DNA from 2 places in the Streptomyces sp. CA-135486 genome. Region 1 is predicted to be linked to the other one. Evidence: riboswitches for the same ligand, from Rfam matches in the RefSeq annotation. Region 1 holds a riboswitch; the other holds the start of a gene.
The links. Region 1 has a riboswitch for S-adenosylmethionine ahead of thrC (threonine synthase). Riboswitches for the same ligand answer to the same signal wherever they lie in the genome.

Region 1 (15,576 bases):
GCAGCACCGGGAGATAGAGGGCGTCGACGCTGCGGAGCAGATAGTCGCGGGTGGAGAAGTGGAACACGGTGTCGCGGAGCCCGAGGGCTTTGGCTTCGGCGTCGGTGCTGGACCAGCCGAAGTAGAAGAGCACGGCGGTGAAGAGGGAAATGAGCGAGCCGACGGTCCCGATGAACTCGGTGAGGCCGGCGCCTCTGGGTGGTTCGGGCGCAGTCGCGGCGCCGCCGTCCGGCTCGGGTTCCGGTTCCGGGTCCGGGTCGCCGCCGGGGTCCGGTCCCGGGTCCGGGTCGCCGGGGTCCGGGTCCGGTCCCGGGTCCGGGTCGCCGGGGTCCGGGTCCGGTCCCGGGTCCGGGGCGGGATCGGCGTCAGGGCCTGTTGGACTGCCGGCGGCAGGCGGTGCCGGGTCCGGGGCGGTCACGACACCGAGACGGAGGAAGGCGAAGGGGAGTCCGTGGTCGGGGAGTCCGGGTCCGGGGATTCCCCGCCCGAACCCGGGTTCGCCGACCCGTCAATTCTGATCGCGCCACGTTTGGTCATTGAGCCGCCCCCCTCGAAATGGAGGGTCAGATCCACCAGCCCGGCTCCCGTGAAGGACTCCGGTAGCTCGAAGGCGACCGTGGCGCCCTCGCAACATTGCTTGTGGCGCGGTTCCAGCGTCAGCACTTCGCCCCCCTCAACCTCGAGATCCACGTTCATGACCTCGCTCGGCCAGGTGCCCTCCACCCGGAACCCCCAGTACGGCGGCTTCAACACGACCTCGGGCCCGGGGACCACCGCGGTGATACGCTGCGGGCATGCGGTGGTGTCACCCGAACTCCGGTGCAGCGTGACCTTCCCCTGCGGGTACTGACGATGCCAGTTCACCACCTGCTTCAGCATCCGGTACGCCGCCGTCTCGCGGCAGCCGCCGTGTGTGAACCCGGGCCCGTGCAACGAGTCGTACAGCCGCACCGCCTCATTCCACTGCGAGGTGTCACCCTTCGCCGCCAAACAGGCCAGCGTCAGCGCATGAACGAGCTTCCACGACTTGCTCCCGGTGCTGTGCTGCCTGACGGCATCGCGAGCGTCGGAACACTTGAACACCCACAACTGGTCGTAGATGTCCTCCGGGTCGATCCCGACGTTCGTATTGGGCGAGTCGGGCCCCGGCGGTAACCACGCGAACTCGGCGTCCCTGTCGTTGCCGCCGTTCCCGCCACCGTTCCCGCCACCGCCGTTCCCCGAGCCGCCGGACCCCTCGTCGTCGGAGGGATGCCACGTGGGCCCCCCGGAGTCCGGGCCCGAGCTCCACTCACCGCCGTCCGCACCCGCGCTTCCCCGCGGCGGCGCGCTCTCCCCGTCGCCTCCGCCACCGCAGCCCGTCAGTACCAAGGCCGCGGCGAGCACCCCCGACACCAGCACTCCGCAGCGCCTGCCCAGCCCAGTTCGACCAGCCATGGGACCCCCCGTACATGCCCGATGGCTACTCATCATGACCAGGCGGGCCCGCCGCGAGAAAGATGGCGCACAGGCCTCGTCCGAGAAAATTCCCCACCATTGTGCGCGGCAGTTTCCCGCGCAACCCCAGCCTCTCCGGCAGCACGCCAAACGGGCTGATGGGCCATGCTCACTGTCGCTGCACATCCCGAACTGCCGCACAGAGGAGTTGATCGATGGCGAATGAGGAAGCCGAGAACGAACCCGGGGCCGTCGAACTGCCGGACCCGTCGGGGCCCGGCGCCGATCCCCGCGTGGCGCTGGGCGAGGAGCCCGTCCGCCGCGTCGCCGCGGTATCCCCGGCACGGGCTCCAGGTCGTTCCCACGGGGAAGCGTCGCACTCGCCGGGTGTCGTGGACACTGCGGACCCGCAGTCGGAGGGGTGAGACCGTGGGCCTGACCATCCGCAACCAGTATTCGGCGCGCGTATACGTCGCGATCAGGTTCTACGACAACTCCTGCCCCCACAACACGGGGCCGCACCTCATGGGGTGGTGGGGCATGGACCCGGGCAGGAGTGCGCTGGTCTACGCGAACGATGTGAACCAGTACAGCCCCATGTGGTTCTACTTCGCCGAGGCCGCGAACAGCCCGGTCTGGGCCGGACCGCATGTCGTCCAGATTCCGAACCAGGCATTCAACCGGTGCGAGAAACCAGGGGTGTCCGGCGGGTACGCACGAGGCTTCCGCGAACTCTATGTCGGCGACAATGAGGACTTCACCCTCACCCTCACGGGGTAGCCGCGGCTGAGCGTTGCAGCAGCACCTGACGCGACGCCGGCCAGGTGCTGCCGTCGGCCGCACCGGCATCGTCCCCGTCCGCGACTCCAAGAACCCCCACGGTCCGAAGCTCGTGTTCCGGGCCTCGTCCTGGTCCGATTCACGCTCCCCGACCCGGTCAACATCACCCTCGGCACCGAAAGGCTCAAGGACTTCGCCCACTGAGCCCCGGGAACGCCCGAGGGCGGCACCCCCTGGGAGTAGGGGTGCCGCCCTCGGTACGTAACCGGGCTACCGAGCCGAAGAGGCTCAGAAGTCCATGTCACCGCCCGGCATGCCGCCCGGAGCGGCCGCAGAGGCCTTCTCCGGCTTGTCGGCGATGACGGCCTCGGTGGTCAGGAACAGCGCCGCGATGGAGGCCGCGTTCTGCAGGGCAGAGCGGGTCACCTTCGCGGGGTCGATGATGCCCTCGGCGATCATGTCGACGTACTCACCGGTCGCGGCGTTGAGGCCGTGACCCACGGTCAGGTTGCGCACCTTCTCCACAACGACGCCGCCCTCAAGGCCGGCGTTGACCGCGATCTGCTTCAGCGGGGCCTCCAGGGCCAGCTTCACAGCGGCGGCACCCGTGGCCTCGTCACCCTCGAGCTCAAGCTTCTCGAAGACGGCGGACGCCTGGATGAGCGCGACGCCACCACCGGCGACGATGCCCTCCTCGACGGCGGCCTTGGCGTTGCGCACCGCGTCCTCGATGCGGTGCTTGCGCTCCTTGAGCTCGACCTCGGTCGCGGCGCCGGCCTTGATGACGGCCACGCCGCCGGCCAGCTTCGCGAGGCGCTCCTGGAGCTTCTCGCGGTCGTAGTCCGAGTCGGAGTTCTCGATCTCGGCACGGATCTGGTTGACGCGACCGGCAACCTGGTCGCTCTCGCCCGCGCCGTCGACGATCGTGGTCTCGTCCTTGGTGATGACGACCTTGCGGGCGCGGCCCAGCAGGTCCAGGCCGGCGTTCTCGAGCTTGAGGCCGACCTCCTCGGAGATGACCGTGCCGCCGGTGAGGATGGCGATGTCGTTCAGCATCGCCTTGCGGCGGTCGCCGAAGCCCGGGGCCTTGACGGCGACGGACTTGAAGGTGCCGCGGATCTTGTTGACGACCAGGGTCGACAGGGCCTCGCCCTCGACGTCCTCGGCGATGATCAGCAGCGGCTTGCCGGACTGCATGACCTTCTCGAGGAGCGGCAGCAGGTCCTTGACCGAGCTGATCTTCGAGTTGACGATCAGGATGTACGGGTCGTCGAGCGACGCCTCCATACGCTCCATGTCGGTGGCGAAGTACGCCGAGATGTAGCCCTTGTCGAAGCGCATACCCTCGGTGAGCTCCAGCTCCAGACCGAAGGTCTGGGACTCCTCGACGGTGATGACGCCTTCCTTGCCGACCTTGTCCATGGCCTCGGCGATGAGCTCACCGATCTGGGTGTCGGCAGCGGAGATGGAGGCGGTCGAAGCGATCTGCTCCTTGGTCTCCACGTCCTTGGCCTGCTCGAGCAGGGCACCGGAGACGGCCTCGACGGCCTTCTCGATGCCACGCTTGAGGGCCATCGGGTTGGCGCCGGCGGCTACGTTGCGCAGGCCCTCGCGTACGAGCGCCTGAGCGAGAACGGTCGCGGTGGTCGTACCGTCGCCGGCGACGTCGTCCGTCTTCTTGGCGACTTCCTTGACCAGCTCGGCGCCGATCTTCTCGTACGGGTCCTCGAGCTCGATCTCCTTGGCGATGGAAACACCATCGTTGGTGATCGTGGGGGCGCCCCACTTCTTCTCGAGGACGACGTTACGGCCCTTGGGGCCAAGGGTGACCTTGACGGCGTCGGCGAGCTGGTTCATCCCGCGCTCGAGACCGCGCCGTGCCTCCTCGTCGAACGCGATGATCTTGGCCATGTGAAGTGGTCCTCCCGGACTGGGGTGGATTCTCCGGACCGCGCCTGGCGCCCGCGACGGACGGCCTGCAGGCCTTGTGGTTCCTTGCCCCACCCGGCTTGCGGACCTCACCGACCCGGTCCTCGTTGTCACTCTCACTGTCAGAGTGCTAACGCCAATGATTAGCACTCGACCCATGAGAGTGCAAGCGCCCGAAGGGCTCCGTGAGGGGTGGTGGTCGGGCGACGGGTGGGCGCAAGCGCCCGAAGGGCTCCGTGCGGGGCGCGGGGCGGGCGCAGGCGCGTGGACGCGCACGAGGGGCCCGCATCCCTCGCGGGATGCGGGCCCCTCGGCGTGAGCGTGAGTGCGTCGGTGGTCGATCGCGCCGAGATCAGACGGCGAGCTTGACCATGTCCGCCTGCGGCCCCTTCTGGCCCTGCGAGATCTCGAATTCAACTCGCTGACCCTCTTCAAGGGTGCGGTAGCCGTCCATCTGGATCGCACTGTAGTGGACGAAAACATCCGCACCACCGTCGACCGCGATGAAGCCGTACCCCTTCTCCGCGTTGAACCACTTGACGGTGCCCTGAGCCATGCCTAACTCCCCTATTACTGGCCCTTGCGCAGGACCGCACTTCGCGGACCCGGGTCAGACCTCACCCCGACAGGAGGGGTGTGCGCCGGAACGCGTCGACCGCGGCTGAATGTATCTGCCCAACTGCCCTCTGCAACAGGTCAATCGGACGAGAATTCCGAGCGCGCGCGAACGGAAAATTGACCTGAATTCAAGAAATTACGGGGCAAGTCGGGCCCGGCAAATCACACCTAAGAGAGGCAATTCGATCGACCATATTGGCTGCTTCTTGTCAGGCTCGGGCGCATTCTCATATGCGGCCGGCACACGCAGCGGAGGGGGGCTTCCCCAACTGTACCGCGCTCAACCATACAGAATTGCCCCCTCCGCTTCTCTTGCGGAGAGGGCAATACGCGTAACTCTGTGTGCCGTCCGACACGGCGTCTGACGATCAGCCTCCGGCGACGGCGGGGATGATCGAAACTCCCGCCCCGTCCGGCGTCGCCGTCTCGAGTCCCTGCTCGAAACGCACGTCGTCGTCATTCACGTACACGTTCACGAAGCGGCGCAGCTTGCCCTGGTCGTCGAGGACCCGGGCGGCGATGCCGGCGTGGTTCTTCTCCAGGTCGGCGATCACCTCGGAGAGGGTCGCGCCCTGGGCCGAGACCTCGGCCTGACCGCCCGTGTAGGTACGGAGAATGGTGGGGATGCGGACGTTGACACTCATGGTGCGTGCCTTTCTCGGGAGTCGGATCAGCCGGCCAGGCCGGCGTCGCGGAACGCGTCCAGGCTCGGGCGAATCGTCGCGGTCGGGCCGGTCGTCGGCGCCACCGCGTCCAGGGTCTTGAGGCCGTCGCCGGTGTTGAGGACGACCGTGGTGAGCGCCGGGTCGAGCACGCCCGCCTCGATCAGCTTCCGCGTCACGCCCACGGTCACGCCACCCGCGGTCTCCGCGAAGATGCCCTCCGTGCGAGCGAGCAGCTTGATCGCGTCGACGATCTGCTCGTCGTTGACGTCCTCGACCGCGCCGCCCGTGCGGCGGGCGATGTCCAGGACGTACGGGCCGTCGGCCGGGTTGCCGATCGCCAGCGACTTGGCGATGGTGTTCGGCTTCTGGGGGCGTACGACGTCGTGTCCGGCCTTGAAGGCGGTCGACACCGGCGAGCAGCCCTCGGCCTGGGCGCCGAAGATCTTGTACGGCTTGTCCTCGACCAGGCCGAGCTTGATCAGCTCCTGCAGACCCTTGTCGATCTTCGTGAGCTGCGAGCCCGAGGCGATGGGGACGACGATCTGGTCCGGCAGCCGCCAGCCGAGCTGCTCGCAGATCTCGTACGCCAGCGTCTTGGAGCCCTCGCCGTAGTACGGGCGGAGGTTGACGTTGACAAAGCCCCAGCCCTCGCCGAGCGGGTCGCCGATGAGCTCCGAGCAGAAGCGGTTGACGTCGTCGTAGTTGCCCTCGATGCCGACGAGCTCGCCGCCGTACACCGCGGCCATGACGACCTTGCCCTGTTCCAGGTCGTGCGGGATGAACACGCAGGAGCGGAAGCCGGCCCGCGCGGCGGCGGCGCCGACCGCGCCGGCGAGGTTGCCGGTGGAGGAGCAGGACAGGGTGGTGAAGCCGAAGGCGCGCGCGGCCTCGACGGCGATGGCGACAACGCGGTCCTTGAAGGAGTGCGTCGGGTTGCCGGAGTCGTCCTTGATGTACAGGCCGCCGGTGACGCCCAGCTCACGGGCGAGGTTGTCGGCCTTGACGAGCTTGGTGAAGCCGGGGTTGATGTTCGGCTTCTCGGCCACGTCGGCGGGGACGGGCAGCAGCGGGGCGTACCGCCAGATGTTGTCCGGACCCGCTTCGATCCGCTTCCTCAGCGCCTCGGGGTCGCCGACCGGCAGGTCGTACGCGACTTCCAGCGGCCCGAAACAGGAGGCACAGGCGAAGATCGGACCGAGCTCGAAACGCTCTCCGCATTCGCGACACGAGAGCGCCGCGGCGGGACCGAGGTTCACGGGGGTGGTTGCGACAGTCTGCACAGCCATGGTGGCGAGGCCCTTTCTCCTCATCTTCCTCGTGACGCATTTCGCCACAAGACGGAATTGGCACCTTCCCCACCGTGACCTCGCGGTCGGCGGGAGGGTTGCCGGGGCTTCAACGGGCCGTTCCCTCTGCCCCTCTGGATGAGCGGTATTCGATTGTCAGCGAGACGACCCCGGCATGCGACGGTCATCCGCGTTGTTCAAGACTGTAACCGAAGGCGGGGACGGTTGAGATAGTCGTCCGAACCGCGAGATGGATCACTAGCCGATCACTAGCCAGGGAGTAACGAGCGTGCTGGAAGAGGTGGAGCGCTGGCTGACCAGGCGTTCCTGGTCGGCGGCCGACCGCCCGCTCGGCAGGCTGATGGCCGCCAAGCGCGGTACGACCATCAGCGTCGTCCTGCCCGCGCTCGACGAGGAGTCGACCGTCGGCGAGATCGTCACCGTGATCCGGCGCGAGCTGATGGAGGCCACGGCGCTGGTCGACGAGCTGGTCGTGATCGACTCCGGCTCCAGCGATCGTACAGCCGAGGTGGCCGCGGCGGCCGGCGCCCGGGTGGTGCACCGGGACGCGATCCTGCCCCGGATACCGGCCGTCCCCGGCAAGGGCGAGGTGCTGTGGCGCTCGCTGATGGTGACCAGCGGCGACATCGTCTGCTTCGTCGACGCCGACCTGCGGGAGTTCTCGGCGGACTTCGTCTCCGGAATCGTCGGGCCGCTGCTGACCGACCCCGAGGTGCAGTTCGTCAAGGCGATGTACGACCGGCCGCTGGGTCCCGGGTTCGATCCGCCCGCCTCTGGCAGGACACCGGGGCAGGGCGGCAGGGTCACCGAGCTGGTGGCGCGCCCGCTGCTCAATCTGCACTGGCCGCAGCTGGCCGGTTTCGTCCAGCCGCTGGGCGGGGAGTACGCGGCACGGCGCTCGCTGCTGGAGCGGCTGCCCTTCCCCGTCGGATACGGCGTGGAGCTGGGCCTTCTCGTGGACGCACTGCACACGGTGGGCCTGGACGCACTGGCGCAGGTGGACGTCGGCTCGCGCAAACACCGTCACCAGGACGGTCAGGCGCTGGGCCGGATGGCGGCGGCGATCTACCGCACGGCTCAACTCCGGCTCTCCCGTGGCCACTTGGTGCGGCCCGCGCTGACGCAGTTCGTGCGGGGCGAGGGTGGTTTTGAACCGCGTACGTACACGGTGGACACGGATGAGCGGCCGCCGATGCGCGAGATCGGTGAGTACGCGGCGCGTCGCGCGGCATAACCACGAAGAACCGGCCATCTTGTCTAAATTTCCTATGTATGAGCTTTGTATACAGAGTGGCGTTTCTCGGGCAGGCGGTGGCCGACACCATCGCCCCCGCGCATCGTGGCAACCACAACAGCGAGCTCTTGTGGCTGCTGGGCGGCCTGGCCCTGAGCCTGACCGCGGCCGGGGTGGTCGCGGTCGCCGCGACACGGGGACGGCGTCATCATTGAAGCCGTGCCGTACTCACGTTTGAGGGTCTGAGGGACGGGCTAGGTTTCGCGACATGGTTTCCGAGCACGCTGCCGCCCAGGTACTCGTCGCGTCGAATCGCGGCCCGGTCTCGTACACCCGGAACGAGGACGGGAGCCTCGACTCCCGCCGCGGCGGGGGCGGCCTGGTCTCCGGTCTCTCGGCCATCGGCTCCGAGGCGGAGGCGCTGTGGGTCTGCGCCGCCCTCGGGGACGGCGACCGCGAGGCGGTACGGCGCGGGGTGGCCGAGCCCGGGGTACGGATGCTCGACATCGACACCACGGTGTTCGCCGAGGCGTACAACGGCATCGCGAACTCGGTGCTGTGGTTCCTCCACCACATGCTGTACCAGACGCCGCTGGAGCCGGTCTTCGACGCGGAGTTCCGCCGCCAGTGGGCGTCGTACGAGGCATACAACCGCGCCTTCGCGGACGCACTGGCCGAGGAGGCCGCGCCGGGCGCCGCCGTCCTGATACAGGACTACCACCTCGCGCTGGCGCCCCGGATGCTCCGCGCCCACCGCCCCGACCTGCTCATCGGCCACTTCTCGCACACACCGTGGGCCCCGCCGGAGTACTTCCGGCTGCTGCCCGACGACATCGCCGCCCAGCTGCTCGGCGGCATCCTCGGCGCCGACCGGGCCGCGTTCCTCACCCGTCGCTGGGCGGACGCGTTCACCGACTGCTGTCACAGCGTGCTGGGCCCCGGCATCCCGTCCGGCACCCGGATCGGGGTGCACGGCCTCGGCGCGGACGCGGACTTTCTGCGGGAGCGGTCGGACCGGCCGGACGTCCATGAGCGCCTGGTGGCACTGCGCGAGCAGGTCGGCGGGACGGACCGGAAGACGATCGTGCGGGTGGACCGCACCGAGCTGTCCAAGAACATCGTGCGCGGGCTGCTCGCCTACCGGCACCTCCTCGAGACCCGTCCCGAGTGGCGGGAGCGGGTCGTCCATGTCGCCTTCGCCTACCCGTCCCGGCAGGACCTGGCGGTCTACCGCGAGTACACGGCAGAGGTCCAGCGCGTCGCCGACGAGATCAACTCGACGTACGGGACGGCGACTTGGAGCCCTGTCGTACTCCATGTGAAGGACGACTTCGCCCGCTCGCTGGCCGCCTACCGGCTCGCGGACGTGGCACTGGTCAACCCCATCCGCGACGGCATGAACCTGGTCGCCAAGGAGATTCCGGTCGTCTCGGACGAGGGCTGCGCGCTGGTGCTTTCGCGCGAAGCGGGAGCACACGAGGAGCTGGGCGAGGATGCCGTGACGGTCAATCCGTACGACGTGACGGGCACCGCCGACGCCCTCCACGAGGCGCTGACGATGCCGGACGACGAACGGGCCCGGCGCACGAAGCGCCTGGCGGCCGCGGCGACCGCGCTGCCGCCGCAGAAGTGGTTCCTGGACCAGCTGAGGGCGCTGCGCGAGGGGGCGTAGGAACTCCGGGCCGCCCGGGCCGGCCTGCTCCGACCGGCTCCGGGCTACTCCGACCGGCTCTGCAGGCGCTGCGCGAGCGCGCCCAGGAACTCCACGACCGCCGCCGGACCCGCCAGCAGCAGGTCGGCGCGGCCCGCGACCTCCGGGACCTCCGCGCTGCCGCTGCACACCAGCAGACCGGGCACCCCGTCCGAGCGGAGCTTCTCGACGGCCGCGAAGGCGGGCAGATCGCCCAGGTCGTCGCCCGCGTACAGGACCGATTCGGCCCCCACTTCGCGTACGTACTCGGCGAGGGCCACGCCCTTGTCCATGCCCGGCGGGCGCAGCTCCAGGACCATGCGGCCCGGTTCCACGATCAGCCCATGGCGGGCGGCGAGTTCGGCAAGCGGCTCGCGCAGCGCGTCGAACGCGGCCTGCGGGTCGGTCGCACGGCGGGTGTGGACCGCGACCGCCCGGCCCTTCTCCTCGATCCAGGTGCCGTGCCAGGCGCCGATGCGGTCGAGGAATCCGGGCAGTTCGGCGCGGACGGTGGCGACGCCGGGGTGCGGGGCGGGGGCGTTGACCGTGCCGCTGACGGCGTCCCAGCGCTCGGCGCCGTAGTGGCCGAGGACGACGAGGTGGTCCAGGCCGGGCTCTCCGGCGAAGCCGCCGTAGCGAACGGCGACTCCGGCGGGCCGGCCGGTGACCACGGCGACGGAGGCGACCCGGGGCGCCAGGGCGGCGATCGCGGGGACCGCGCCGGGGTGGGCGCGGGCCTGCTCGGGGTCGGGCACGATCTCGGCGAGCGTGCCGTCGAAGTCGAGGCCTACAACGGATTTCTCGGGCCGGGCGACAAGCGCGGCCAGGCCTTCACGGCCGGCGGGGGTGGACGGCGTCGGCAGGGGGTGCGCGTACGGGAAGCCCATGACCCGACCCTATCGGCGACTGCGTTTGGCGTCCCTGACACGGCGGAGCCGGTTGACCGTGACAGGGTCGTGGGCGAGGGCGCGCTCGTCGTCGATGAGAGCGTTGAGGAGCTGGTAGTAGCGGACCGGGGAGATGCCGAGCTGCTCCCTGATGGCCCGCTCCTTGGCGCCGGGCCCCGGCCAGGAGTGGTGCTCCATGGCCAGTACGGCGCGGTCGCGCTCGGAAAGCGCCTCGTCGTGGGTCATACGATCCAACATATCGGCGAGGCGCTGTGCCCGGGTCTGCTCGCCGGCGCCGGTGCCGGTGCCGGTGCCGGCGGCCCCAGGAGCCCGCCGGTGCCGCGGCTGTTCGGCGCTATTCGCGGTGCTCGGCGACGGTGGCGTCGCGGCCTATGCGGCTGAGGACGTCCTTCGGTTCGGTGCCCTGGTTCATGGCGGTGCCGATGTTCTTCTTGATGCTCTCGCTGACCGTCGCCCACGACGTCTTGCCGACCGGCGGAAGCACCGAGGTGGGGAGCTCCTGGAGGAACTCCCTGAGGTCCTGGTGCTGGGGGTCCTGCTCCATCGCCTCGGACGCGGAGACCGTCACCGGCAGCAGGTCGTTCTGGCCGGCGAAGTCGAGAACGTTCTTGTCGCTGAAGACGAAGTCGAGGAACTTGCCGATCTCGGTGCGGTGACCGTTCTGCTTGAAGCCCATGATCCAGTCGGCGACGCCCATCGCGGACTTCGGCTTGCCGGTGGTGCCGGGCAGCGCCACCTTGCCGACCTGGATATTGGCCTTCTGGGCGGCCTGCATCAGGGACGGGTGGCCGTTGAGCATGCCGACCTCGCCGCGAGTGAAGGCGGCGAAGGCCTCCTTGCGGTTCAGCTTGCCGGGGGCGACCGGTCCGGTGAGCCCCTTCTCGACCAGGTTCTCCTTCAGCCAGTCGAAGGTGGCGATGTTCTGCTCGGAATCTATGGAGTAGCTGCCGCCCTGGTTGGTGTATCCCTCACCGCCGCCGCTGAGAAGCCACATCATGGTCTCGGCCTGGGCCTCTTCGGGACCCAGCGGCAGGGCGAAGGGGTACTTGGCGTTGGTGTTCGCCTTCAGCTTCCGCGCGTCGTCCTTGAGGTCGTCCCAGGTCTTCGGGTCCTCCTTGATGCCCGCCTCTTTGAAGAGCTTCTTGTTGTAGAAGAGCAGCCGGGTGGAGGCGACGAAGGGGAGGCCGTACTGGACGCGCTTCATCTCGCCCGCGTCGATGAGCGGGCCGAGGAAGTTGGACTGTACGGGGATGGAGAGCAACTGGTCGGCGGAGTACAGCTTGTCGGCGGCGGCGTAGTCGGCGTACGCGCCGATCTGCGCGACGTCGGGGGCCTTGCCGGCCTTGACCATCTCGGCGACCTTGCGGTCGACGTCGTTCCAGGACTCGATCTGGACGTCGATCTTGATGCCGGGGTTCTTGGCGGTGAAGGCCGCGGCGAGGTCGGACCAGTACTTCTTGCTGCTCTGGCCGCCGTCGACGTCGTAGTCGGCCGCGACGAGCTTGAGGGTGACGTCGCCGGAACCGCTGGAACTGCCACAGCCCGACAGGGCCACCGTCATGCCAAGTGCGGCGAGCGCCGCGGTCAGACCCAAGAAGCGCTGATGCACAGCTCTTCCCCCACCCTCTGCTGTTGGTTGCCAGACTTGTCCCAGTCAGTTCCCCCCGGATGTCCGCTGAGATGAGCTGCGATTTTCCCCCATGTGGCCGCCGGAGGTCTACTCCAATGCATATCACTTCCACAACGTCTGCCCCTGGGGGCTTGAGGCGTTGCCCGGGTGCGCCGATGCCTGCTAAGCACGACCCGGAGTTGTGCGTACGTCCACCTCGCTAGGAGCCATGCCGCATGTCCCGCACCGCAGCAGAGATAGCCACCCAGCCCGCTTGCTGGCGCCGAGCGGCCGAGGCCGCAGCCGCCTTCGACGGACTGCCGGAGCCGGGTGAGCGCGTGGCCGTCACCGGGTGCGGGACGTCCTGGTTCATGGCGATCGCGTACGCGGCGCTGCGGGAGGCGGCGGGGCTCGGTGAGACGGACGCGTTCGCGTCGTCCGAGTTCCCGTCGGGGCGGTCCTACGACCGCGTCGTGGCGATCACGCGCTCCGGCACCACGACGGAGGTCCTCGACCTGCTGTCCGACCTGCGCGGCAAGGTGCCGACGCTGGCCCTGACGGCGGACCCGAAGACTCCGGTGATGGAGGCGGCGGACGCGGTGGCGGTGCTGGACTGGGCGGACGAGGAGTCGGTGGTCCAGACGCGCTTCGCGACGACGGCGCTGGCGTTTCTGCGCGCGGGGCTCGGGGAGCTGCCGGGCGTCAAGTCGATCGCCGAGGCGTCGGTCGACGCGGAGCTCGCGGTGACCGAGCCGCTGCCGGAGGCGGTGGTGGGTGCGGAGCAGTGGACCTTCCTGGGCCGCGGCTGGACGTACGGTCTCGCGCTGGAGGCGGGCCTGAAGATGCGCGAGGCGGCGGGCGCGTGGACGGAGGCGTACCCGGCGATGGAGTACCGCCACGGCCCGATCTCGATCACCGGCCCGGGCCGGGTGACATGGGTCTTCGGCGGCCTGCCGGAGGGCCTGTCGCTGGACGTGTCCCGGGTGGGCGGCACGCTGGTCTCCCGCGCCGAGGCGGACCCCCTGGCAGACCTGATCCGCGCGCAGCGGCTGGCGGTGACACTGGCGGAGGCGAGGGGGTTCGACCCGGACCGCCCGAGGAACTTGTCGCGGAGCGTGATTCTGGGCTGAGGGGGGTCACCGGGGCCGCGCCCCGGCCCCCCGAGGTGCGCGGGCTTGCGCCGCACGAGACCGCCGCCGAGCCGGGTGCAGGGCTGGGGGAAACGCAACCGGTCTTTTTGTATGGCTGCGCAACAATCCGGTGTAGTGGACTAGACCTTTCGCCCGCCCACCCGCCAGACTGTCCACGTGAAACACGTCATCGCCCTCGATGTGGGCGGCACCGGCATGAAAGCCGCCCTGGTCGCGGCAGACGGCACCCTCCTCCACGAGACACGCCGCGCCACCGGGCGCGACCGTGGGCCGGATGCCGTCGTCGAGTCGATCCTCGCCTTCGCCGGCGAGCTACGCGCGTACGGCGAAACGCACCTCGGCCAGAGCGCCCTCGCCGCCGGAGTCGCCGTCCCCGGCATCGTCGACGCCGACCGCGGCATCGCCGTCTACGCCGCCAACCTCGGCTGGCGCGACGTGCCCATGCGCGAACTGCTCAGCTGCAGGCTGCACGGCGTACCCGTCGCCCTGGGCCACGACGTCCGCACCGGCGGCCTCGCCGAGGGCCGGATCGGGGCCGGCAAGGGCGCCGACCGGTTCCTGTTCGTGCCGCTCGGCACCGGGATCGCCGGAGCCATCGGCATAGACGGGTCCATCGAAGCCGGTGCCCACGGCTACGCGGGCGAGATCGGCCACATCGTCGTCCGCCCCGACGGCCCCGACTGCGGCTGCGGCCAGCGCGGCTGCCTGGAGACGCTCGCCTCCGCCGCCGCGGTGACCCGCGCCTGGGCCGAGGCGAGCGGCGACCCGGCCGCGGACGCCGCCGACTGCGCGAAGGCCGTCGAGTCGGGCGATCCGAAAGCCGTCGCCGTATGGCACAACGCCGTCGACGCCCTCGCCGCGGGACTCGTCACCGCACTCACCCTGCTGGACCCCCGCACCCTGATCATCGGTGGCGGTCTCGCCGAGGCGGGGGAAACCTTGTTCACACCACTACGGGCCGCGGTCGAGGAGCGCGTCACGTTCCAGAAGCTGCCCGTCATCGTCCCGGCAGCCCTCGGGGACACCGCCGGATGCCTGGGCGCGGGGCTGCTCGCCTGGGATCTGCTCGCCACCGACCCGCTCGCCACCGACACGGAGGTAACCGCCTGATGGCCGACCGCATGGTTCTCACGGGCGCCCGGGTGGTGCTGCCGACCGGGATCGTCGAGAACGGACGGGTGATCGTCGAGCGCGCGAAGATCAGCGGCGCCGTCGTCGCGGGCACCCCCGCCGTCGATCTGACCGGCCATTGGGTCGTGCCCGGCTTCGTCGACATCCACAACCACGGCGGCGGCGGCGCCTCCTTCACCTCCGGCAGCACCGAGGACGTACTGAGGGGCGTACGGACCCACCGCGAGCACGGCACCACCACCCTCGTCGCCTCCACCGTCACCGGCGAGATGGACTTCCTCGCCCACCGGGCCGGCTTCCTGTCCGAGCTGGTCGAGCAGGGCGAGCTCGCGGGCATCCACTTCGAGGGGCCCTTCATCTCGCCGTGCCGCAAGGGCGCGCACAGCGAGGAACTGCTGCGCGACCCGGACCCGGCCGAGGTGCGCAAGCTGATCGACGCGGCCCGCGGCACCGCGAAGATGGTCACCCTCGCCACCGAACTGCCCGGCGGCATCGACTCCGTACGCCTGCTCGCCGAGCACGGTGTGATCGCCGCGATCGGGCACACGGACGCGACGTACGAGCAGACCGTCGAGGCCATCGACGCGGGCGCGACGGTGGCGACGCATCTGTTCAACGCCATGCCCGCCCTCGGCCACCGCGCGCCGGGACCGATCGCCGCGCTCCTGGAGGACGAACGGATCACCGTCGAGCTGATCAACGACGGCACGCATCTGCACCCCGCCGCCCTGGAGCTGGCCTTCCACCGCGCGGGCGCGGCCCGGGTCGCCTTCATCACGGACGCCATGGACGCCGCCGGCTTCGGCGACGGCCGCTACCAGCTCGGCCCGCTCGCCGTCGAGGTCAAGGACGGGGTCGCGCGCCTGGTCGACGGCGGCTCGATCGCCGGCTCAACGCTCACCCTGGACACGGCTTTCCAGCGCGCGGCCACCGTCGACCGGCTGCCGGTGGAGGACATCGTCCAGGCCATCTCGGCCAATCCCGCGAAACTGCTCGGCCTGTACGACCGGGTCGGCTCGCTGGAGCCGGGCAAGGACGCGGACCTGGTGGTGCTGGACGCCGCGTTCACACTCAAGGGCGTGATGCGCAAGGGCGAATGGCTGATTGAGCCACAACT
Region 2 (15,576 bases), 1.6 Mb from region 1:
CCTTCGTCGAGGGAGGCCTGCAGGGCCTGCCGGGCCACCGGGTGCAGGGGAGCGGAGGACGCGACATCGAAGTAGGGCACGCTGCAACGCTAACCCCGCCGAGTCAGCACGTCCGTGGAGCCCCGCGCTCCCCGGTGGAGGGTTCGCGGGCGGACCCCCCGCGCTCCCGGTGGCCGGGGCGCGGGCAGACCGCCGTACCTCTGTGCCGACTCCTCGGGAGGCGTAGGCCAGGGGTCGTCAGATGCCCACCGGAGGCCGGGATTCAGCGCCGATGACCAGGGCAGTCCATCCCTTCGGGGTGTCGGACGGCGCGTTGGGCACCCTCCCCGCGCGACCCCAAATAGCGTCCAGTAGGGTTTGGTCCGCATAAACATCCAAACCCCTGCCCGCGTCAGGGCCGGCGACCGACCAGCGAGACGGCCGCATCCCGTCGCGCGGGCCGAGACTCTCGGGAAGGCGCTACGTGAGTCCCAACGGCTCCGACCGCTCGTCGCGGCGCCCGATGCGGCGGAAGCTGCTCCAGGTGCTGACCGCGGGCGTTGTCCTGGCGACCGCCTCTGGTTGCACATACAAGGACTTTCCCCGCCTGGGAATGCCCACCCCGGTAACGGAGGAGGCTCCCCGGATCCTCTCCCTCTGGCAGGGCTCGTGGGCGGCAGCGCTCGTCACGGGCATCCTGGTATGGGGGCTGATCATCTGGAGTGTCATCTTCCACCGGCGCAGCCGCACCAAGGTGGAGGTACCTCCGCAGACCCGGTACAACATGCCCATCGAGGCCCTGTACACCGTGGTTCCGCTCATCATCGTTTCGGTGCTCTTCTACTTCACTGCGCGTGATGAGTCGAAGCTGCTGTCCCTCGCCGAAAAGCCCGCCCACACGGTCAACGTGGTCGGCTACCAGTGGAGCTGGGGCTTCAACTACGTCGAGGACGTGCCGGGCGTAAAGGGCGACGCCAAGACCGACGGAAACCTGGAAGCGATTCCGGACAGGTTCCGAGAGGACTTCCCGGCGAACGCGGGCGGCGTCTACGACGCAGGCATCCCCGGCACCGTCAACCCCCAGACCGGCAACCCGGGCCCGACGCTGTGGCTGCCCAAGGGCGAGAAGGTCCGGTTCGTCCTGACCTCTCGTGACGTCATCCACTCCTTCTGGGTTGTCCCCTTCCTGATGAAGCAGGACGTCATCCCCGGGCACACCAACTCGTTCGAGGTGACGCCCACCCAGGAGGGCACCTTCCTCGGCAAGTGCGCGGAGCTCTGCGGCGTCGACCACTCCCGGATGCTCTTCAACGTCAAGGTCGTCTCCCCGGAGCGCTACCAGCAGCACCTCGCGGAGCTGGCGAAGAAGGGGCAGACCGGCTACATCCCGGCCGGTATCGAGCAGACCGACCCGGCCCGGAACTCGGAGACGAACAAACTGTGAGCATCCTCAACGAACCTCAGGGTGCCGCCGAAGCAGCTGACGACTCGTACGCGAACGAGCTGCCGGTACGGCGCAAGCAGCCGGGAAGCGTGGTCGTGAAGTGGATGACCACCACTGACCACAAGACCATCGGCACGATGTACCTGGTCACGTCGTTCGCGTTCTTCTGCATCGGCGGTCTGATGGCGCTCTTCATGCGCGCCGAGCTGGCCCGTCCCGGCACGCAGATCATGTCGAACGAGCAGTTCAACCAGGCGTTCACGATGCACGGCACGATCATGCTGCTGATGTTCGCGACGCCGCTGTTCGCCGGATTCGCGAACTGGATCATGCCGCTGCAGATCGGCGCGCCCGACGTGGCGTTCCCGCGGCTGAACATGTTCGCGTACTGGCTGTACCTCTTCGGCTCGCTCATCGCGGTGGCCGGCTTCATCACCCCGCAGGGTGCGGCCGACTTCGGCTGGTTCGCCTACTCCCCGCTGTCGGACGCGGTCCGTTCGCCGGGCGTCGGCGCGGACATGTGGATCATGGGTCTGGCCTTCTCCGGCTTCGGCACGATCCTCGGTTCGGTCAACTTCATCACCACGATCATCTGCATGCGCGCGCCCGGCATGACGATGTTCCGGATGCCGATCTTCACCTGGAACGTGCTGCTGACCGGTGTGCTGGTCCTGCTCGCCTTCCCGGTGCTGGCCGCCGCGCTCTTCGCGCTGGAGGCGGACCGCAAGTTCGGCGCCCATGTGTTCGACGCGGCCAACGGCGGCGCGTTGCTCTGGCAACACCTCTTCTGGTTCTTCGGCCATCCAGAGGTGTACATCATCGCCTTGCCGTTCTTCGGGATCGTCTCCGAGGTGATCCCCGTCTTCAGCCGCAAGCCGATGTTCGGTTACATCGGACTGGTGGGCGCGACCATCGCGATCGCCGGTCTGTCCGTGACGGTGTGGGCACACCACATGTACGTCACAGGCGGCGTGCTGTTGCCGTTCTTCTCCTTCATGACCTTCCTGATCGCGGTACCGACCGGTGTAAAGTTCTTCAACTGGATCGGCACCATGTGGAAGGGCTCGCTGTCCTTCGAGACTCCGATGCTCTGGACGATCGGCTTCCTGGTCACCTTCACCTTCGGTGGACTGACCGGCGTCATCCTGGCCTCGCCCCCGATGGACTTCCACGTCTCCGACTCGTACTTCGTCGTCGCCCACTTCCACTACGTCGTCTTCGGCACCGTGGTCTTCGCGATGTTCGCCGGCTTCCACTTCTGGTGGCCGAAGTTCACGGGCAAGATGCTGGACGAGCGGCTGGGCAAGATCACCTTCTGGACGCTGTTCATCGGCTTCCACGGCACGTTCCTGGTGCAGCACTGGCTGGGCGCCGAGGGCATGCCGCGTCGGTACGCGGACTACCTCGCCGCCGACGGCTTCACCGCGCTGAACACGATCTCCACGATCAGCTCGTTCGTGCTCGGTCTGTCGATCCTGCCGTTCCTCTACAACGTCTGGAAGACGGCCAAGTACGGCAAGAAGATCGAGGTCGACGACCCGTGGGGCTACGGCCGTTCGCTCGAATGGGCGACGTCCTGCCCGCCGCCGCGGCACAACTTCATCACTCTGCCCCGGATCCGCAGCGAATCCCCGGCGTTCGATCTGCACCACCCGGAGATCGCGGCCCTCGAGCACGTCGGTCACGGCGCCGGCGTCATCGCTGGTGAGAAGGAGGCGGGCAAGTGAGGATCCAGGGCAAGATGTTCCTCTGGCTGAGCTTCTTCATTCTCGCCATGGCGATCGTCTATGGCGTGTGGTCGAAGGAGCCTGCCGGTACCACCGCGCTCTTCCTCGGCTTCGGCCTGAGCATCATGATCGGCTACTACCTGGCCTTCACGGCCCGGCGAGTGGACGCCATGGCGCAGGACAACAAGGACGCCGACGTGGCGGACGAGGCCGGCGAGGTGGGGTTCTTTTCCCCGCACAGCTGGCAGCCGCTCTCCCTGGCCGTGGGCGGTGCCCTGGCCTTCATGGGCGTCGTCTTCGGCTGGTGGCTGCTGTACTTCTCGCTCCCGGTCATCCTCGTCGGTCTGTTCGGCTGGGTATTCGAGTACTACCGCGGCGAGAACCAGAACCAGTAGTTCCGGCTGAGGGTCCGGGGGTTGCCCCCCGTATCAACACAGCGCCGCGTCAAGCGACACACGGCAGGGCCCGGATCCCTTCACTCGTGAGGGGGATCCGGGCCCCTCCGTTTGGCCTCACCCAGCGCGCCGCCGTCAACTGGTCTTCATAGCGTGTGCTTATGAACCACACGCCGCGCATACGCACCGTCCTCACCTGCACCTTGCTGGTCGTGTCCTTCGGCGCGGCCGCGGCTGCGTGCTCGGACTCCGACAGCAACCCGCTCGCCGCGAAGCCGTTCGACGCGGCGGACCAGGTCTCCTTCAACACGCCCGACGACAGCACCAAGGTGGACCCCGACAAGCCGCTCGAGGTCGTCGCCACGGGCGACGACGGCCGGATCACCGATGTGACGGTCACCGACGACTCGGGACACCACCTGGCCGGCGAACTCGACGCCGAGGGCGCCCGCTGGCGCTCCACCGCACCGCTGTCCGCCGGTGTGAAGTACACCGTCAAGGTCTCCACGGAGGACGAGGACGGCTCCCCGGGCGTCCGTACGCTGACCTTCGAGACCTCCCCCGCCAAGCGGCTCCTGACGGTCAACCTCGGCCCCAAGGCGGGCACGTACGGCGTCGGCCAGCCCATCACCGCGGAGCTCAGCCTCCCGGTCAAGGACAAGGCGGCCAGGGCCGTCGTGGAACGCGCCCTCAAGGTGGAGTCCAGCCCCTCCGTGGAGGGCGCCTGGTACTGGGTGGACGACAAGAAACTGCACTACCGCCCGAAGGAGTACTGGCCCACCGGCGCGACCCTGAGGGCCACCAGCAACCTCCAGGGCGTCAAGGTCTCCGACAAGCTCTACGGCGGCCCCTCGAAGGAGCTGAAAATCACCATCGGGGACCGCATCGAGGCCATCACCGACGCGGGCGCGCACCAGATGACGGTCAAGCGCAACGGAGAAGTGATCAACACCATTCCGGTGACCACCGGCAAGCCCGGATTCTCCACCCGCAACGGAATCAAGGTCGTGCTCGGCAAGGAGTACTTCGTACGGATGCGCGGTACCAGCATCGGGATAGCGGCGGGCAGCTCGGAGTCGTACGACCTGCCCGTGTATTACGCGACGCGGGTCACCTGGAGCGGTGAGTACGTCCACGCCGCGCCCTGGTCCGTCGGCTCGCAGGGGTACGCGAACGTCAGCCACGGCTGCACCGGGATGTCCACCGGCAACGCCGCATGGTTCTTCGAGACCGTCCGTGAGGGCGACATAGTCAAGGTCATCAACAGCCTGGGCGCCGAGATGGACCCGTTCGGCAACGGCTTCGGCGACTGGAACGTGTCCTGGGACAGGTGGCGCGGTGGCAGTGCCCTGGTGGCCGACACCAGGGACGGCAGCAGCTCCGTGGACGAGGCGCGGCTGCGTCCCGAGGTCTGACGGCCCGGGCCCGGCTCGGGCCGGTCCGGGGCCGTCTCGGGCAGGGCTCAAAGAACCTCAGGAAGGGGCCCGGGAGGGCGGCCCGGCCTCAGGAGTTGATGGCCGGCCGGGCGCGCAGCAGGCCCGCCAGCGCGTCGGCGAACTCCACCGGATCGACCGGGAGCGTCACCGCGGCCTCGGCACGGCTCCAGGTGGCCAGCCAGGCGTCCTGCGGGCGGCCGATCAGCAGCAGCACCGGCGGGCAGTTGAAGATCTCGTCCTTGATCTGCCGGCACACGCCCATGCCGCCCGCGGGAACCGTCTCGCCGTCCAGGACGCACGCGTCGATGCCGCCCCCGTCCAGCCGCTTCAGGACCGCGGGGAGGGTGGCGCATTCGACGAACTCGACCGGGGGAACATCGGGCGCCGGCCTGCGTCCAGCGGCCAGCCGCACCTGCTCGCGAGTGTGGGCGTTGTCGCTGTAGACCAGGACCGTGGCGCTCGACTGCATTGTTCCTCCGAATCGACGGCGGCACTGCATCAGGAACCGATGCGCGGATGCTACTCCGTCCCACTCCTTGTCAACAGCGCTTCGGACACTGCTTCGATGGGCCGTTCGGGCTGGACACAGCCTACTGACACACCGAACGGCACCCCCCGGAGTGAGGGCGGGATAAGCGACCGACATAATGTCGGTCGTGGCGACAGCAACGACAGTAGAAACCGGGCACGCGCACCCGTCGGTCAATCGACCGAACCTCACCAGCGTCGGAACCATCATCTGGCTGAGTTCCGAGCTGATGTTCTTCGCGGCCCTCTTCGCGATGTACTTCACCCTGCGATCGGTGACGGGCGCCGAGCACTGGAAGGAAATGGCTTCGGCCCTGAACTTCCCGTTCTCGGCGACGAACACCACGATCCTGGTGCTCTCCTCCCTCACCTGCCAGCTCGGCGTATTCGCCGCGGAGCGGGGCGATGTGAAGAAGCTCCGCGCCTGGTTCGTGATCACCTTCGTGATGGGTGCGATCTTCATCGGCGGTCAGGTCTTCGAGTACACCGAGCTGGTCAAGAAGGACGGCCTCTCGCTGTCCTCGGACCCGTACGGCTCGGTGTTCTACCTGACCACCGGCTTCCACGGCCTGCACGTGACGGGCGGCCTCATCGCCTTCCTGCTGGTACTCGGCAGGACGTACGCGGCCAGAAGGTTCACCCACGAGCAGGCAACCGCCGCCATCGTCGTGTCCTACTACTGGCACTTCGTCGATGTCGTCTGGATCGGCCTCTTCGCCACGATCTACATGATCAAGTAGTCGGGCCCGGCCCGACACACATCCAGCAAGCATCGACGCAGAAGATCCTGACACCGGGGTAATCCGTGAAAAAGCTCTCCGCACGACGACGCCATCCGTTGGCGGCGGTCGTCGTCCTACTCCTCGCGCTGGCGGCCACTGGGGGGCTGTACGCCGCGTTCGCACCCGCGGACAAGGCGCAGGCCGATGAAACCGCCCAGTCCCTCGCCATCCAGGAGGGCAAGAAGCTCTACACCGTCGGCTGCGCCAGCTGCCACGGAACCGGCGGTCAGGGAACCTCTGACGGCCCGAGCCTGGTCGGCGTGGGCTCCGCCGCAGTCGACTTCCAGGTCGGCACGGGCCGGATGCCGGCCCAGCAGCCCGGCGCCCAGGTGCCGAAGAAGAAGGTCATCTACTCGCAGAGTGAGATCGACCAGCTCGCGGCGTACATCGCCTCCCTCGGCGCCGGCCCCATCGCGCCGACCGAGAAGCAGTACAGCCCCGAGGGTGCCGACATCGCCAAGGGTGGCGACCTGTTCCGCACCAACTGCGCCGAGTGCCACAACTTCACGGGTGAGGGCGGTGCGCTGACGGACGGCAAGTACGCCCCGAACCTCGAGGACGTGGAGCCCAAGCATGTCTACGAGGCCATGCAGACCGGCCCGCAGAACATGCCCTCCTTCCCCGACACGACGATGCCTGAGCAGCAGAAGCGGGACATCATCGCGTACCTCCAGACCGTGAACAGTGCGGAGGCCGAGAGCCCCGGTGGTCTCAAGCTGGGCGGCCTCGGCCCCGTGGTCGAGGGTCTGTTCGGCTGGGTCTTCGGGCTGGGTTCACTGATCGCAGTTGCCGTCTGGGTCGCGGCCCACACCGCTAAGGCCAAGAAGTCATGAGTAGCCAAGAGATTCCAGAAGAGAACCTGCCCGTTGAGCAGGGCACCGCGCACGGCACGGTAGAGACTGCCGAAGACCCGTTCGCCGACCCGGGGCTGCCGGCCCACAAGCCGCGCATCCAGGACATCGACGAGCGGGCCGCCAAGCGCTCCGAGCGCGTGGTCGCCTTCCTGTTCACGCTGTCGATGCTGGCCACGATCGCCTTCATCGCCTCGTACGTCACCTTCCCGGTCGACAAGATCGTGTTCATCTGGCCGATCGGCCATGTGAGCGCGCTCAACTTCTCGCTGGGCATGACGCTCGGCGTCGCCCTCTTCTGCATCGGCGCGGGCGCGGTCCACTGGGCCCGCACCCTGATGTCCGATGTGGAGATCGCCGACGAGCGCCACCCCATCGCGGCCCCCGCCGAGGTCAAGGCCAAGGTGCTGGCGGACTTCGCGGCGGGCGCCGAGGAGTCCGCGATCGGCCGGCGCAAGCTGATCCGCACCACCCTGTTCGGCGCGCTGGCCATGGTGCCGCTCGCCGGTGTGGTGCTGCTGCGCGACCTGGGACCGCTGCCCGAGAAGAAGCTCCGGAGCACTCTGTGGGCCAAGGGCAAGCAGCTCATCAACATGAACACCAATGAGCCGCTGCGTCCCGAGGACGTCATCGTGGGTTCGCTGACCTTCGCCAAGCCCGAGGGCCTGGAGGAGGACGCGCACGATTTCCAGAAGGAGATCGCCAAGGCGGCCCTGATGATCGTCCGGCTCCAGCCGGAGGACATCAAGGACAAGCGCGAGCTCGAGTGGTCGCACGAGGGCATCGTGGCGTACTCGAAGATCTGCACCCACGTCGGCTGCCCGATCAGCCTGTACGAGCAGCAGACGCATCACGTGCTCTGCCCCTGCCACCAGTCAACCTTCGACCTCTCCGACGGCGCCCGCGTCATCTTCGGCCCGGCCGGTCACCCGCTTCCGCAGCTGCGGATCGGCGTGAACGCTGAGGGCAACCTTGAGGCGCTCGGCGACTTCGAAGAGCCCGTCGGTCCGTCCTTCTGGGAGCGCGGATGAGTACTACAGAGACGAACCGCAAGGCACCCGCGGGCGAGCGGGTCGCCGACTGGGCGGACGGACGGCTGGGGATCTATTCCCTCGCCAAGTCCAATATGCGGAAGATCTTCCCGGACCACTGGTCCTTCATGCTGGGTGAGATCTGCCTCTACAGCTTCATCATCATCATCCTCACGGGTGTGTATCTGACGCTGTTCTTCCACCCGAGCATGAACGAAGTCGTGTACGAGGGCTCGTACGTCCCGATGCAGGGCATCCGGATGTCCGAGGCGTACTCCTCGACGCTGAACATCAGTTTCGACGTCCGCGGCGGCCTGCTCATCCGGCAGATCCACCACTGGGCGGCGCTGATCTTCGTCGCGGGCATGATCGTGCACATGATGCGCGTCTTCTTCACGGGCGCCTTCCGCAAGCCGCGCGAGGTCAACTGGGTCTTCGGCTTCCTGCTGCTGGTGCTCGGCATGTTCACCGGCTTCACCGGCTACTCGCTCCCCGACGACCTGCTCTCCGGTACGGGTGTCCGGTTCATGGAGGGCGCGATCCTGTCCATGCCGATCGTCGGCACGTACATGTCGTTCTTCCTCTTCGGCGGGGAGTTCCCCGGCGGGGACTTCGTGAGCCGGTTCTACTCGATCCACGTTCTGCTGCTGCCGGGCATCATGATGGGCCTGCTGGTGGGCCATCTGATCCTGGTCTTCTACCACAAGCACACGCAGTTCGCGGGCCCCGGCCGGACGAACAAGAACGTCGTCGGCATGCCGCTGCTGCCGGTCTACATGGCCAAGGCCGGAGGCTTCTTCTTCCTGGTCTTCGGTGTGATCGCGGCCGTCGCCGCGATCGCCTCGATCAACCCGATCTGGGCGCTCGGTCCGTACCGTCCGGACCAGGTGTCCACCGGCGCTCAGCCGGACTGGTACATGGGCTTCTCCGAGGGTCTGATCCGGGCCATGCCCGGCTGGGAGATCAACTTCGCGGGCCACACGCTCGCCCTGGGCGTCTTCATCCCGCTGATGATCTTCCCGCTGGTCCTGGCCACGATCGCGGTCTACCCGTTCGTCGAGTCCTGGGTCACCGGGGACAAGCGGGAGCACCACATCCTGGACCGCCCGCGCAACGCCCCGACCCGTACGGCCTTCGGTGTTGCATGGCTGACCTGGTACGTCGTCCTGCTGATCGCAGGTGGAAACGACCTGTTCGCCGTCTTCTTCCATCTGTCGATCAACAGCATCACCTGGTTCGCCCGGATCGGCTTCTTCGTCGGACCGGTCGTCGCCTTCGTCATCACCAAGCGGATCTGCCTGGGTCTGCAGCGTCGCGACAGGGAGAAGGTGCTGCACGGACGCGAGTCCGGCATCATCAAGCGCCTGCCGCACGGTGAGTTCGTCGAGGTCCACGAGCCGCTCAACCAGGAGCAGGTGTACACGCTGACGGCGCACGAGCAGCCGAGGCCCCTGGAGATCGGCCCGACGGTCGACGAGAACGGTGTCGAGCGCAAGGTCCCCGTCACCCAGAAGCTCAGGGCGAGGCTCAGCAAGTCGTTCTACGGCGAGGGGACCCACATTCCCAAGCCGACGCCCGATGAGTACAAGGAGATCACGAGCGGCCACGGCCACCACTGATCCCAGCTGACCGCGCGCAGCGGTCGCCACAGCTGGAGCCCCGTCCATTCACCGGACGGGGCTCTTTGCTGTCCCCGGGGCTGGATAGGGTGGGGAGCATCCCTGTTCGGCTGTGGACCCTGGAGTGGACCATGAACGTTGTGACCCGTGGCGGCGGCGACAGCGTGGCGGACCTCTCCTGGCCCGCCGTGCTGAACGCGCTCCTGGAGAACCACGACCAGAGCGCCGACGCCACGGCGTGGGCGATGGACCGCATCCTCAGCGGCGAGGCGACGAACGCGCAGATCGCGGGCTTCGCGGTGGCCCTGCGGGCCAAGGGCGAGACCGTCGAGGAGATCTCCGGTCTCGTACGGACCATGTACGCGCACGCGAATCTGATCGAGGTGCCCGGGCCCAGCGTCGACATCGTCGGCACCGGCGGCGACGGCGCCAGAACCGTGAACATCTCCACGATGTCCGCGATCGTCGTCGCGGGGACGGGCGCGAAGGTCGTCAAGCACGGCAATCGTGCCGCGTCGTCGGCGAGCGGCGCATCGGACGTACTGGAGAAGCTGGGCGTCAATCTCGAACTCACCCCGCAGCGGGTCGTCGAGGTCGCGGACGAGGCGGGGATCACCTTCTGCTTCGCCGTGAAGTTCCACCCGGCGCTGCGGCATGTGGCGGCCGCCCGCAAGGAGCTGGGCATCCGCACCACGTTCAACTTCCTTGGCCCGCTGACCAATCCGGCGAAGGTGAAGGCTCAGGCCACCGGGGTCGCGGACGCGCGCATGGCGCCGATCCTGGCCGGTGTGCTGGCCGAGCGCGGCTCCTCGGCACTGGTCTTCCGCGGTGACGACGGTCTGGACGAGCTGACGACGACGGCGACGTCGCGGGTGTGGGTGGTACGGGACGGCGCGGTGCGCGAGGAGGCTTTCGATCCGCGGGACATCGGCATCGACCTGGTGCCGGTGGAGGCGCTGCGGGGCGCCGACGCCTCGTACAACGCGGATGTCGCGCGCCGGCTGCTGGGCGGTGAGACCGGGCCGGTACGGGACGCGGTGCTGCTGAACTCGGCGGCGGCTCTGGCGGCGCTGGAGCCGACGGACGGCACGCTGAACGAGCAGCTTGCGGCGGGCATGGCCAGGGCCGCCCAGTCGATCGACTCGGGTGCGGCCAGGGCGGCGCTCGAACGCTGGGTGGCAGTCAGTAACACCTGAGGTCTGTGTGGCGTGAGGCAAGGCGTGGTGCTGATTCCCGTCTCAGGAACTGGACCTCGCCTTGCACGCCGCGAGTCGTATGGCAGGATGCTCTTCAAGGTCATGAGTGACAGCGATTAAGGCCCCGGCTCGCTGTCCGGCAACCCTCCGTCCGTGGCGGGGTGCCCCGGGTGAAGACCAGGCCGTGGGCAGCGAGGTCTGCGGCAAGCGCGGACCCCTGCACACCCTGGGGTCCTGGTCCTCAAGGGAGCAGTCTCGTGAGCAAGCGAATGCGGTAGGGCTTCTCGCCCCGACTTCAGTACGCCTCCGTACGGCCGGTTGCCGTGCGATCGAGGCAACCCCCGTGTGCCGAGCGGCCGTTGAGCGCCGATGCGCGGGTTCACGAAGCCTCCCCCTGACTCCGTCGGGGGACCCCCAGCCTTGTCCTGCCAGGAGATACCGCCATGTCCGCACGCCCGAACGCCGTTGCCTCCGCCTCCGCTTCCTCCGTAGCCTCTGCTGCTTCCGACTCCGCCGACCCCGCCTGCGCGGCGCCGCTGCCGGTCCTCGGCCGCGATGTGACGGTCCCGCTCGTGACCGGCGGTGAGGTCACCTACGCCGCCCTCGACTACGCCGCGAGCGCGCCGGCGCTGCAGCGGGTGTGGGACGACGTGGCCGCGTACGCGCCGTACTACGGCAGCGTGCACCGGGGTGCCGGGTACCTCTCGCAGCTGTCCACCGACCTCTTCGAGAACAGCCGGGTCACGGTCGCCGAGTTCCTCGACTGCCGGCCCGGCGACCAGGTGGTCTTCACCCGCTCGACCACGGACTCCCTCAACCTGCTGGCCCAGGCCGTGCCCGCCGACTGCCAGGTCTTCGTCTTCGAGACCGAGCACCACGCCTCGCTGCTGCCCTGGCGGGACGCGCGGGTGACGTACCTGAACGCGCCGCGCACGCCGGAGGACGCCGTCGCCACGCTGGAGCGCGCGCTCGCCGACCGTGACCCTTATGGCCCCGCGCTGGTCTGCGTGACCGGTGCGTCCAATGTGACGGGTGAGCTGTGGCCGGTGAAGGAGCTGGCGGCCGTCGCGCATGCGCACGGCGCGCGGATCGTGCTGGACGCGGCTCAGCTGGCGCCGCACCACCCGGTCTCCGTGCAGGACCTGGACGTCGACTGGATCGCCTTCTCCGGGCACAAGCTGTACGCACCCTTCGGCTCGGGCGTGCTCGCGGGCCGCTCGGACTGGCTGCAGGACGCGGAGCCGTACCTGGCGGGCGGCGGCGCCTCGCGGAAGGTGGCGCGGCGCACGGACGGCGGTGTGGACGTCGAGTGGCACACCACGGCCGCGCGTCATGAGGCAGGATCGCCGAACGTGATCGGCGTCTACTCCATCGCGTCCGCCTGCAAGGCGCTGGTCGAGGCGGGCTTCGAGTCGCTTGTCGAGCGCGAGCAGCACCTGATCACGAAGGTGCGGGAGGGGCTTGCGGAGGTCCCCGAGGTGAAGGTCCTCTCCCTCTTCGGCGACGACGCACCGAGGGTCGGCGTCATCTCCTTCGTGGTGGAGGGCTGGAACAGCTCGCACTTCGCGGCGGCGCTCTCGGCGGAGTACGGGATCGGCGTCCGGGACGGTCTGTTCTGCGCCCACCCGCTGGTGCGCACGCTGCTCGGCAGCGACCCGCAGGACCCGGGCGAGTGCGGCGCGCCGGAGGCCGAGCCGGGTGAGCGCTCGCTGAACGCGATCAGGGTCAGCTTCGGTGCGGGGACGCCGGACGAGCACGTGGAGCGTTTTGTGGGGGCGGTGAAGGAGCTGGTGCGGGACGGCGCGAAGTGGACCTACCACACGGAGGACGGCCGCTGCGTGCCGGCCGTCTGACCCGGGCCGCTGCCCCTGAACGAGCCCGCGCCCTTGTGGCGCGGGCTTGTTGCCTTACGCGTCCAGTCCGATGGCGAAGGCCGCCTCCAGGTCGTGCTGGGAGTAGGTACGGAACGCCACATGCGTGTCCGTCGCCTCCACGCCCTGGATCTTGCTGATCCGGCCGGGAATGACGTCGGCGAGGTCGTCGTGCTTCGCGACCCGCACCATGGCGATCAGGTCGTAGGTGCCGGTGACGGAGAAGACCTCGCTGACGCTGTCCAGCGCGGCGATCGACTCGGCGATCTCAGGGATGCGGTCCACGCTGGTCTTGATGAGCACGATCGCGGTGATCACGGCTGGCTTTCTCCCTCGGTGGCCGCTGCTTGGGCCTCAAGCCTACTGGGGGTCCCGGGGCCGCCCGGCGTCAGCCTCCTGTCTCACTGCCCTCGGGAATCGCCGCGGCCGTACGCCGGAATCGCCCCCAGGCGTAGAGGAACCCGATCCCGAACCCCACCAGATGCGTCAGATACGCCACCCCCGGACCGCTGCCGGCCCCTCGTGCCGCCAGCCCCTGCAGTACGAACCAGAAGATCAGCACGATCCATGCGGGGAAGCGCAGCGGCAGGAAGAAGAGGAACGGGAAGAGACTGGTGACCCGGGCCTTCGGGAAGAGGTACAGGAACGCCCCGAGCACGCCCGAGATCGCCCCGGACGCTCCCACCAGGGTCTGCTCGGAGTCGGCGTTGGCCGCCGCGTAGGCGAGCAGCGCAAGGTAGCCGCAGCCCAGATAGAACAGGGCGAACTCCAGCTGCCCCATGCGCTCCTCGGCCATCGCCCCGAAGACGTAGAGGAAGAGCATGTTGCCCAGCAGATGCAGCCAACTGCCGTGGACGAAGAGAGCGGTGAGGGGAGTGAGGAGGGCGTCGGGAGAGCTGTTCAGCAGCTCGGCGGGGATCACGCCCCAGCGCTGGAAGTACAGACTCTGCGCGGTCAGCAGCGCGTCACCGGTGCCGTACACCGGGTTGACGCCCGAGACCGGGCTGATCACGAACACCGCACAGCAGACGGCGATCACTGCGTACGTCACCGCGGGTCCGGTGAGCGCGCCCCGCAGGACCGCGCTCCGGAGGCCCGCGCCCCGCCAACCGATCATGGACAGAGCATGGCGTAGTGGGACTGAACGGTACAGGGTGCCTCGCCGCGGCACGGGGTACCGGCAAGGCCGTAGGGTTACGGGCAGTACACCCGCAGTTCGACGGCGCACAGCGGCACCCGCACCCGCATCATGAAAGAGGACGGCTCGATGACGACGGTTCCCCTGCCGACCGCCAAGACCCGCTGGCGCTGCACGCTCTGCGGCAACCTCACCCGCTTCGACGTCACGCGCTCCTCGAAGGTCGTCGAGTACGTCCATCTGGACCTGGCCGGAGAGCCGACGGTCGAGGAGCGCGAGGTGGTCAGTGAGACCATCGAGTCGGTGCGCTGCCGTTGGTGCAACGCGGTGGACCAGATCGAGCTGGTGGACAGGCCGGGCGCCGGCTCCTGAGGGAGCGGCCCGAACGGGTAGTGGGGTGACGGATCGTGGAGCAGCCTGCACACGGCGCTGAGCCGGCCGATGCGGCCGGTGACGCCGCCGAGGCGCTCGACCGCCCGCTGCCGGAGGGCGTACGGCGCCGGGTGGTGGCGCTGGTCTCGGATGCGTTCGGCGGCCTGACGGTCTCCGAACTTCCGGCCCAGCTGCGGCAGTACGCCCGATTCACCCCGACTCGTCGGGCCAAGTTCGCGGGCAACGCGATGGCCGCGGCCCTGGAGAGCGACCCGGTCTTCCGGCAGCGCATCGCCGAGCGGCTCGGCCAGGCCCAGCCGGAGCTGTCCGCTGCGCTGGAGGCCGGTTCGCCGCCCGCGGCCGCCGATCCCGTCGATGTCGCGGCTGCCGCCTATGTGCTGCGTCCCACCGGATGGGTGAAACTCGTCGCCGCCGCGGGCGAGGAGGCCCAGCGGGCGGACGCCGAGCGCGCCGACGAGGCCGGGCGGCGCGAGCTGGAGCGGCTGCGCGAGGAGCTGACCGAGGCCCGCGGGCAGACCAAGAGCGAGACCGAGCGGCTGCGCACGGAGCTGGAGGCGGCTCGCAAGGAAGCCGAGTCGCTGCGCCGCAAGCTGCGCAGCGCCCAGAGCGATGTGAAGCGCGGCGAGGCCGCCCTGCGCCGTACGCACGCCGAGATCGACACGATCAGATCGGAGGCTGCCGCCCAGGTGTCGGCCGCCGAGAGCGAGACCCGTCGGCTCAAGGCTCGCCTCGGCGAGGCGGAGGCCGCCGTGGAGGCGAGCCGCCGGGCCGCCCGCGAGGGCCGCTCGATCGAGGACATGCGGCTGCGGCTGCTGCTGGACACGGTGCTGGACGCGGCCCAGGGGCTGCGCCGTGAGCTGGCCCTGCCGCCCGCCGCCCTCCATCCCGCCGACACGGTCGACGCGGTCGAGCCCGGCCGGATGTCACCCAAGGACATCGCGGCCCGCGCGCTTTCGGAGACCGATCCGGCGCTGCTCGACCAGCTGCTCGCGCTGCCGCAGGCGCATCTGGTCGTGGACGGCTACAACGTCACCAAGACCGGCTATCCGACGATGCCGTTGGAGAAGCAGCGGCTGCGGCTGCTGGGCGGACTCTCGGTGCTCGCCGCGCAGACCGGCGCCGAGATCACCTGTGTCTTCGACGGAGCGGAGCTGGCGGCCCCGGTGCTGCTCGCGCCACCGCGTGG

Region 2: another riboswitch for S-adenosylmethionine. It lies ahead of ACQEVG_RS08910 (aminotransferase class V-fold PLP-dependent enzyme); the one in region 1 lies ahead of thrC (threonine synthase).

What each region holds. Positions count from the first base shown of each region.
Region 1 is NZ_JBNJMM010000001.1:312,595-328,170, reverse strand. It holds gene ACQEVG_RS01620 (hypothetical protein) at 1-418, opposite strand, end outside; gene ACQEVG_RS01615 (hypothetical protein) at 415-1,437, opposite strand; gene ACQEVG_RS01610 (hypothetical protein) at 1,653-1,862, shown strand; gene ACQEVG_RS01605 (DUF1036 domain-containing protein) at 1,867-2,217, shown strand; gene ACQEVG_RS01600 (DUF397 domain-containing protein) at 2,231-2,482, shown strand; gene groL (chaperonin GroEL) at 2,506-4,128, opposite strand; gene ACQEVG_RS01590 (cold-shock protein) at 4,499-4,702, opposite strand; gene ACQEVG_RS01585 (MoaD/ThiS family protein) at 5,133-5,408, opposite strand; gene thrC (threonine synthase) at 5,435-6,715, opposite strand; SAM riboswitch class I at 6,733-6,860, opposite strand; gene ACQEVG_RS01575 (glucosyl-3-phosphoglycerate synthase) at 7,005-7,970, shown strand; gene ACQEVG_RS01570 (hypothetical protein) at 8,009-8,185, shown strand; gene ACQEVG_RS01565 (alpha,alpha-trehalose-phosphate synthase (UDP-forming)) at 8,239-9,642, shown strand; gene otsB (trehalose-phosphatase) at 9,687-10,547, opposite strand; gene ACQEVG_RS01555 (DUF3263 domain-containing protein) at 10,557-10,805, opposite strand; gene ACQEVG_RS01550 (extracellular solute-binding protein) at 10,903-12,129, opposite strand; gene ACQEVG_RS01545 (SIS domain-containing protein) at 12,414-13,307, shown strand; gene ACQEVG_RS01540 (ROK family protein) at 13,524-14,438, shown strand; gene nagA (N-acetylglucosamine-6-phosphate deacetylase) at 14,438-15,576, shown strand, end outside.
Region 2 is NZ_JBNJMM010000001.1:1,957,040-1,972,615, forward strand. It holds gene ACQEVG_RS08855 (cysteine desulfurase/sulfurtransferase TusA family protein) at 1-80, opposite strand, end outside; gene ctaC (aa3-type cytochrome oxidase subunit II) at 464-1,423, shown strand; gene ctaD (aa3-type cytochrome oxidase subunit I) at 1,420-3,150, shown strand; gene ACQEVG_RS08870 (cytochrome c oxidase subunit 4) at 3,147-3,545, shown strand; gene ACQEVG_RS08875 (Ig-like domain-containing protein) at 3,707-4,960, shown strand; gene ACQEVG_RS08880 (hypothetical protein) at 5,049-5,450, opposite strand; gene ctaE (aa3-type cytochrome oxidase subunit III) at 5,629-6,249, shown strand; gene qcrC (cytochrome bc1 complex diheme cytochrome c subunit) at 6,315-7,124, shown strand; gene qcrA (cytochrome bc1 complex Rieske iron-sulfur subunit) at 7,121-8,173, shown strand; gene qcrB (cytochrome bc1 complex cytochrome b subunit) at 8,170-9,792, shown strand; gene trpD (anthranilate phosphoribosyltransferase) at 9,924-10,988, shown strand; SAM riboswitch class IV at 11,087-11,204, shown strand; gene ACQEVG_RS08910 (aminotransferase class V-fold PLP-dependent enzyme) at 11,432-12,841, shown strand; gene ACQEVG_RS08915 (Lrp/AsnC family transcriptional regulator) at 12,896-13,177, opposite strand; gene ACQEVG_RS08920 (rhomboid family intramembrane serine protease) at 13,248-13,976, opposite strand; gene ACQEVG_RS08925 (hypothetical protein) at 14,127-14,369, shown strand; gene ACQEVG_RS08930 (NYN domain-containing protein) at 14,405-15,576, shown strand, end outside.